2 regions of the Bradyrhizobium sp. BRP19 genome follow, and region 2 is predicted to be linked to the other one. Evidence: predicted binding sites of a transcription regulator. Region 2 holds the regulator's gene; the other holds the start of a gene.

Region 1 (4,210 bases), on a different contig from region 2:
GCCACGGAAGAGGCGTCCTGCAGCGCGGTGCGCACCACCTTGGCGGGATCGATGATGCCCTTCTCGACCATGTCGACATAGTCCTCGTTCTGGGCGTCGAAGCCGAAGGTCTCGGACTTGTTCTCCAGGATCTTGCCGACCACGATCGAGCCTTCCACGCCGGCGTTCTCGGAGATCTGGCGGATCGGGGCTTCCAGCGCCTTCAGCACGATGTTGATGCCGGCCTGGACGTCGTCATTGGCGTTGGTGAGACGGCCGACCGCCTTCTTGGCGCGGAGCAGCGCGACGCCGCCGCCCGGGACGATGCCTTCCTGAACCGCGGCGCGGGTGGCGTTGAGCGCGTCCTCGACGCGGTCCTTCTTCTCCTTGACCTCGATCTCGGTGGCGCCGCCGACGCGGATCACCGCGACGCCGCCGGCGAGCTTGGCGAGGCGCTCCTGGAGCTTCTCGCGGTCGTAGTCCGAGGTGGTCTCCTCGATCTGGGCCTTGATCTGGCCGACGCGGGCCTCGATGTCGGGCTTCTTGCCGGCGCCGTTGACGATCGTGGTGTTCTCCTTGTCGATCACCACCTTCTTGGCGCGGCCGAGCATCTTCACCGTGACGTTCTCGAGCTTGATGCCGAGCTCCTCGGAGATCAGCTGGCCGCCGGTCAGGATCGCGATGTCCTCCAGCATGGCCTTGCGGCGGTCACCGAAGCCCGGCGCCTTCACCGCGGCCACCTTCAGGCCGCCACGGAGCCGGTTGACGACCAGGGTGGCCAGCGCCTCGCCCTCGACGTCCTCGGCGATGATGACGAGCGGCTTGCCCGACTGCACCACGGCCTCCAGCACCGGCAGCATGGCCTGCAGGCCCGAGAGCTTCTTCTCGTGCAGGAGGATGTAGGCGTCCTCGAGCTCGGCGGTCATCTTCTCGGCGTTGGTGACGAAGTAGGGGCTGAGATAGCCGCGGTCGAACTTCATGCCCTCGACGATATCAACCTCGGTCTCGAGCGACTTGTTCTCCTCGACGGTGATGACGCCCTCGTTGCCGACCTTCTGCATCGCCTGGGCGATCATCTTGCCGATGGCGGCATCGCCGTTGGCCGAGATGGTGCCGACCTGGGCGACCTCGGAGGAGGCGGCGACCGGCTTGGCGCGCTTCTCGATGTCCTTGATGACGGCGGCAACCGCGGTGTCGATGCCGCGCTTGAGATCCATCGGGTTCATGCCGGCGGCGACCGCCTTGGCGCCTTCGCGCACGATGGCCTGGGCCAGCACGGTCGCGGTGGTGGTGCCGTCGCCGGCGAGGTCGTTGGTCTTGGAGGCGACCTCACGCACCATCTGGGCGCCCATGTTCTCGAACTTGTCCTCGAGCTCGATCTCCTTGGCGACCGTGACGCCGTCCTTGGTGATGCGGGGGGCGCCGAAGCTCTTCTCGATGACGACGTTGCGGCCCTTCGGGCCGAGCGTCACCTTGACGGCGTTGGCGAGAACGTCGACGCCGCGCAGCATGCGATCGCGCGCGTCTCCGGAAAACTTGACGTCTTTGGCAGCCATGGTCTGCAATCCCTCGTGTTATGTGATGTGTGTTGTCTTGTGCCGTGCGGCGGAACGATGGATGCCCGGATCGCCTGGATCCGGGCATGACATTCAGCGGCTGTTCAGGCGGACGGCCTTAGGCCAGCACGCCCATGATGTCCGACTCCTTCATGATCAGGAGCTCTTCGTTGTCGATCTTGACCTCGGTGCCCGACCACTTGCCGAACAGCACGCGGTCGCCGACCTTGAGGTCGATCGGGATCAGCTTGCCGGTCTCGTCGCGGCCGCCGGGGCCGACGGCGACGATCTCGCCCTGGGACGGCTTTTCCTTGGCCGTGTCCGGAATGATGATGCCGCCCTTGGTCTTTTCCTCGGCGTCGATACGTTTGACCACGACACGGTCATGCAGCGGACGAAATTTGGATTTAGCCATGACGTTTCCCTTTGGAGGCTCGCTTCGGAAGTAGTGGGGTCGGTGGGGCGGCGCTTCCGTCCCCCTCTCGTCGAGGATCGAACGGCGCGCTTAGCAATCGGGCTTTCCGAGTGCTAATAGTGGGTCCGGAAATATGGCTTGGCCGCGATCCTGTCAAGCAAAGGTGGTTAAGCGATTGTTGAGGCGGATATAGGATGGTGGCATTGGAAACTCGCTCGGGGCGTCGGCGTAAAGAACGACGTCATTGCTCCGGCAGCGGTTTTGCGCTTGGCTGCGGGAGGGGTGCGGCCATGGTCTTGTTCGGGGGAATGCCATGATCAGTTCGGCTCACGCGCGCACGGTTGCCAATCTGGCGGCCGCCTCTTGTCTGGCGCTGGTGCTGGGCGCCTGCGGCGGCGGCTTCAACCTGCCGTCCCTCACGTCGTCCCCGCCGCCGCCCGATGCCGAACCTGGCGTCGCTCCGGAAATGCCCGCCAGCATCCGCGCCGACGAGATCGTCGGCCGCTGGGGCCTCGCCTCGTTCCAGAATCCGGCCGACCGCGCCCGCACCGAGAAGATGGCGCGCGAGCAATGCAGGAACCCCTACGTGATCACCGCCGGTTCCTCCGGTGGCGTGATCATGCATCTCGCCGACCAGGCGACGCCGCAGGAGCTGCGGCTGAAGGGCTCGCCGAGCGGCAAGAACTACATCGGGCCGGCCGGCCCGACCCCCGGCGACCAGGACCGCGAAATCGTCTCCTTCGACGGTCGCGTCATGATCACCCGCTTCATCGACAAGGACGCCGGCACCCGCTATGGCAACATGGTCTACGTCCGCTGCGCGCCGAGGGCGTGACGGTCTCTTACCCTCTCCCCTTGGGAGAGGGTGGCTCGCCGCGTAGCGGCGAGACGGGTGAGGGGTCTATCTCCTCACGAACGGTCTTGCGAGTCGAGAGAACCCTCATCCGGCGCTTCGCGCCACCTTCTCCCACAAGGGGAGAAGGGAAGAAGAGTTCACGATCTGCACCGGCCAAAACAAAAAACGCCGGCCCAAGGCCGGCGTTTTGTTATTCCGATGTCGTCGCCGCTCAGTCGAACAGCGCGTCGATGTCGTCCTGCGAGGCGTGGCCGACGTCGCCGGCGAGCTTGGGGCCGTTGAGGAGCTTCTCGTCCTCGCTGCGGTTGTCGACCTGCGCGGGCACATGGGACTTGATCGCGTCGACGCCGCCCCAGATCTCCATCATCGCGTTGATGTGCTGCTCGATGAACTTCATCGTGCCCATGACCTTGCTGATGCGCTGGCCGGTCAGGTCCTGGAAGTTGCAGGCTTCGAAGATCGAGATGACGCGTTCCTGGATGTCGTCGGCAAGGCGCTTCTGCTGATCGATCGAGTCCACCTTCGACATCGCGCTGGCGGCCTGGTCGATCGATTCCGCGGCTTCGAGGATCTGCTGGGTCGCCTGCTCGGTGCCGCCGACCACCGCGCCGAGCTCGCCGTTGACCTTGGCCATCTCGCCGCCGTCGAAGCTCTTGCCGTGCAGCGTCGCGATCTCGCGCTTGGTGCGGTCGATGGCGTCGTGGATGAGGTCGAGCTCGACCTTCAGCTTCTCGCACTGCTCGATCTGCGCCCGGTAGGTCTCGAGCATGGTGCGCGCTTCGGCAAGCTCGTGCGCGGTCGAGGCGTCGATCGCCGCCATGGCAGCGCTGCCGGACAGCGGGGCCGCGACGATGCCCTTCGCCATCTGGGCGCGGATCGCGCGCAGCTCGGCCATGATCTCGCTATGCATCGGGAGTGCCTCTTCAGTTACGTCTACAATGGGCATCTCGCCACCGACGATATCTTCGACGCGAAAACGCTTGCGGTGAACAGCCATCAGGATACTCCCCCCACCTCACTCACGCGTCTTTGTAGGCAGAAGCGATTTAACACGAAGTTCACAGCAGGAACTGCTGATCGGCCGCGCGCGACGCGGCGCAAAGAAGCGATTAACCATCACCGCGCGGCGTTCATCGAAAATAAACGCTGATCGCCAAATTGCAGGCGCGCTCGCGACGTGGTGAATCCAAACGCGCTGTCCGTTTACCAAACAAAACGGCTTTTGCTTTTTATTGACCACGTCGAAGAGCGCGGATCAGCCACCGGCTCTCCACGACGCATGTGATCTAGACGAAACAGTACAGAGTACGTCGATGTTCAAGAAAATGTCTGTCGCGCTGCTCGGCAGCGCTTGCACCTTCATGGCCGGCGCGAACGACGCGGGCGCCTTCGACAACAGCGTGC
Region 2 (4,210 bases):
GACCCGGATCGACGGCGTCAGCGGCAAGGACAAGGTCCCGGTGACGGTGGTGCAGTGGATCCGCTTCTCGAGCGGCGGCGCTTCATTGCGCATCATCGCCAGCGCCCCGCGCGACCAATGGCAAGTCGCCTTCACCCGCTTCCGTGCCGTGCGCGACGGGATTCAGCCGAAGGGGTAGGGCGAAGCCGGCGCTAATCGTGGTTGGTCGCAGTTTCACGAAGAACCTTCGCCCAACTTCTCCCTGTGGTTATGGATCCCGGGTTCGCGCTTTGCGCGCCCCGGGATGACGGCGCTATGGGCTTTGTCAGCCCACGCGCTGGACAGAACCGGCCGCATTTTCGGGCTTCTGTTCGTACACGAACGGAACTAGGCTTCCTCCCGTTGGATCATCCTGGAGGGGAGGTAGACATGCTGGTTCGGCGACAGGTCTTGGCAATGCTTGGAACGACGGCGCTGGCGACGCTCGCGCCAAGCGCGCTGTTCGCGGCCGCACCGATCAAGCCGGACGAAGCGTCCGCGCTGCTCGTGATCGACGTGCAGAACTGCTTCCTGCCCGGCGGGAGCCTCGCGGTGAAGGAAGGCGAGCAGGTGGTGCCGGTCATCAACAAGATCTCGAAGGCATTTGCGAATGTGGTGCTGACGCAGGACTGGCACACGCCGGGCCACGTTTCGTTTGCGTCGGTTCATTCCGGCAAGAAGCCGTTCGAAACGGTCGACCTGCCCTACGGCAAGCAGGTGCTGTGGCCGGACCATTGCGTGCAGGGCACCGAGGGCGCGGCGCTGTCGAAGGACCTGTCGATCCCGCACGCCGAGCTCATCATCCGCAAGGGATTTCACAAGAACGTCGACAGCTATTCGGCCTTCCTCGAGGCCGACGGCAAGACCTCGACCGGGCTCGCCGGCTACCTGAGGGGCCGCAAGATCAAGCGCGTCTTCGTCGCTGGTCTTGCGACAGACTTCTGCGTCGCCTGGACCGCGCTCGACGGGCGCAAGGCGGGCTTCGAGGTCTATGTGGTGGAAGACGCCTGCCGCGGCATCGACACGCAGGGCTCGCTCGCCAAGGCCTGGGCCGACATGGCCAAGGCGGGCGTGAAGCGGATTCAGTCTGCGGATATCGCGGTGAGCGCGTAGGCGGCGCGCTATCCTTCCGTCATTCCGGGGCGCGCTTCAGCGCGAGCTATGGTGCGCAATTTGCGCACCTGAGAATCCATTGTGCGGTTGTCTCTGCTGTTCAATGGATTCCGGGTTCTCGACTTCGTCGAGCCCCGGAATGACGCCAACACTCAGTTCGCCGCGCTGCTCGATTCGTTGTTGTTCGCCGCGGGCGCAGTCTTCGCGCCGCCCTTGGCGACGCCGACCAGCGCCGGGCGCAGCACGCGGTCACCGATGGTGTAGCCGGCCTGCATGATCTGCACCACGGTGCCCGACGGCACCGACGCGTCAGGCACTTCGTACATTGCCTGGTGGAAGTTCGGGTCGAACTTCTGGCCCTGAGGATCCAGCTTCTTCACGCCGTGTTTTTCCAGCGCGTTGAGCAGCGCGCGCTCCGTGAGCTCGACGCCCTCGATCAACGAGACCAGGCCGGGATCAGCCGCAGCACGCGCCTCCGCCGGAACGGCATCGAGTGCGCGCTGGAGATTGTCGGCGATGTCGAGCACGTCGCGCGCGAAGCCGGTGATGCCATAGAGGCGGGCGTCGGCAACTTCCTTGGCGGTGCGCTTGCGCAAATTCTCCATCTCGGCCAGCGTCCGCAGCATGCGGTCGCGCGCTTCAGCCGCTTCCTTTTGCAGGGTTTCGACCGAACCCGGCTCGGGATCGTCGGGCATGATGTAGGGTTTCGACACCACGGGCTCGCCGGTCGCTGCAGTCGTGTCTTGGGGTTGCCGGTCTTGCTCGGTCATCGGCTCTGATCTCGAACTCGTTTCAGGGATGTTGGCCCGGATATCGTGCTTAAGCCCGCGAAAATCAAGCGCCCGTGATCGGCAGAAAGGCCGGTCAGCCCCCCAACAGGCGGCTGACGATGCGGGCGGCGTAGTCCACGGTCGGGATCACGCGGGCATAATTCAGCCGCGTCGGGCCGATCACGCCGAGAACGCCGACGATGTGGCCGGCGGCATCCCGATAGGGCGAGATGATGGTGGAGGACCCCGACAGCGAGAACAGCTTGTTCTCACTGCCGATGAAGATGCGCACGCCTTCGGCGGTCTCGGCCCGGCCGAGCAGATCGATCACGCCGCGCTTGGTCTCGAGGTCGTCGAACAACAGGCGAACCCGCTCCAGATCCTCCAGCGCGTGCAGATCTTCGAGCAGATTGGCGTGGCCGCGGACGATGAGCTGACGGTCCTCGCTCTCGCCGCCGGACCAGCTGGCAATGCCGGCCGAGATCACTTTCTGTGTCAGCTGATCGAGCTCGGCACGGGCCTCGCCGAGTGCGGTCTCGAGCTCGAGCCGCGCTTCGGCCAAGGTCCGGCCGCGGATCCGCGCATTGAGGAAATTGCCGGCCTCTGTCAGCGCCGAAGAGGGAACTCCGGGCGGCAGCGTCAACACGCGGTTTTCAACCTGGCCGTCTTCGCCGACCAGGATCACCAGCGCTTTTTCCGGTTCCAGGCGGACGAATTCGATGTGCTTCAGCCGCGCATTGGATTTCGGCGTCAGCACGACGGCGGCGGCCCGGGTCAGGCCGGAGAGCCGCATCAAGGCCTGGTCCAGCGCCGCCTCGACCGATTGCGCCTCGCCGACGGACGAGAGCTGGCTCTGGATCGCCTGCCGCTCGGCCTCGTTGAGGTCGCCGACCTGCATCAGGGCATCGACGAAGAAGCGCAGGCCCAGTTCCGTCGGCAGCCGGCCGGCGGAGGTGTGCGGGGCATAGATCAGGCCGAGCTGTTCCAGATCGGCCATGACGTTGCGCACAGATGCTGGCGACAGCGGCATCGCAATCAGGCGGGAAATGTTGCGCGAGCCGACCGGCTCACCGGTCGCGAGATAGCTTTCGACAATTTGACGAAAGATGTCGCGGGAACGCTCGTTGAGCTGGGCAAGGCCTGCGCGCGGCGCGATCAGATGGATCGGATCGTGATGGGCCACAGACGGTAACTCCTCTCGGATCCTTATAATTTGTCCATCCGGGCCGCGTCTGACAAGCGTTGCGTTTGCAGGCCGACGGTCAGGGGGTGAATAAGCCCTTGCCGCCCACCCCCGCCCCACCTACAAGCACCGCGAACAGCCTATTCCCGTGAGTTTTGGAGATTTCCCATGCGGCCAAGCCGCCGTGCGCCCGACGAATTGCGCCCCGTGACGCTGGAGCGCGGCGTGGTCAAATATGCGGAAGGCTCGTGCCTCGTTAAATTCGGCGACACCCATGTGCTGGTCACCGCCACACTGGAGGATCGCCTGCCGCCGTGGCTGAAGGGGCAGGGCCGCGGCTGGGTCACCGCCGAATACGGCATGCTGCCGCGCGCGACCTCCGAACGCACCCGCCGCGAGGCCTCCGCCGGCAAGCAGAGCGGCCGCACCGTCGAGATCCAGCGCCTGATCGGCCGCTCGCTTCGCACCATCGTCGATCTCGAAGCTCTTGGCGAGCGCCAGATCACGGTCGATTGCGACGTGCTCCAGGCCGACGGCGGCACGCGCACGGCCTCGATCACTGGCGCCTGGGTCGCGCTTGCCGATTGCCTCAACTGGATGAAGGCGCGCAACATGGTGAAGGCCAACGTGATGCGCGACAACGTCGCCGCGATCTCCTGCGGCATCTACAACGGCACGCCGGTGCTCGATCTCGACTATGCCGAGGATTCGGAAGCCGAGACCGACGCCAATTTCGTCATGACCGGCGATGGCCGCATCATCGAGGTGCAGGGCACCGCGGAACGCGAGCCGTTCACGCAGGACGAGTTCCTGAAGCTGATCGCCCTGGCGCAGAAGGGCATTGCGCGCCTGGTGGACTTGCAGAAACTGGCCGTGGCGTAGTCAATAGGCCCATGCACCGCCGAATCACCGACAAGCTCGTCATCGCCACCCACAATCCCGGCAAGCTCGCCGAGATGAGGGAGCTGCTCGCGCCGTACGGGATCGAGGCGGTGTCGGCGGGCGAGCTCGGCCTAGACGAGCCCGAGGAAACCGGCAACGATTTCCGCAGCAACGCCGCGATCAAGGCGGTAGCCGCAGCGCAGGCGACCAAGCTGCCCTCCTTCGCCGACGATTCCGGCATCGT

Evidence for each region. Region 2 encodes HrcA, which represses chaperone genes, less so after heat shock. Its sites were predicted from a motif close to GTTAGCACTCNCNNNNNGNGAGTGCTAAC; they were not measured.
Region 1: a site for HrcA is predicted at 2,040-2,068, ahead of groES (co-chaperone GroES). Genes of this name have one in related genera too.

The regions. Positions count from the first base shown of each region.
Region 1 is NZ_JADYVZ010000007.1:157,649-161,858, forward strand. It holds gene groL (chaperonin GroEL) at 1-1,535, opposite strand, end outside; gene groES (co-chaperone GroES) at 1,654-1,950, opposite strand; gene I6F36_RS22345 (hypothetical protein) at 2,264-2,785, shown strand; gene I6F36_RS22350 (protein phosphatase CheZ) at 3,018-3,803, opposite strand; gene I6F36_RS22355 (L,D-transpeptidase) at 4,120-4,210, shown strand, end outside.
Region 2 is NZ_JADYVZ010000006.1:161,172-165,381, forward strand. It holds gene I6F36_RS20690 (hypothetical protein) at 1-178, shown strand, start outside; gene pncA (bifunctional nicotinamidase/pyrazinamidase) at 409-1,131, shown strand; gene grpE (nucleotide exchange factor GrpE) at 1,284-1,901, opposite strand; gene hrcA (heat-inducible transcriptional repressor HrcA) at 1,996-3,084, opposite strand; gene rph (ribonuclease PH) at 3,253-3,966, shown strand; gene rdgB (RdgB/HAM1 family non-canonical purine NTP pyrophosphatase) at 3,978-4,210, shown strand, end outside.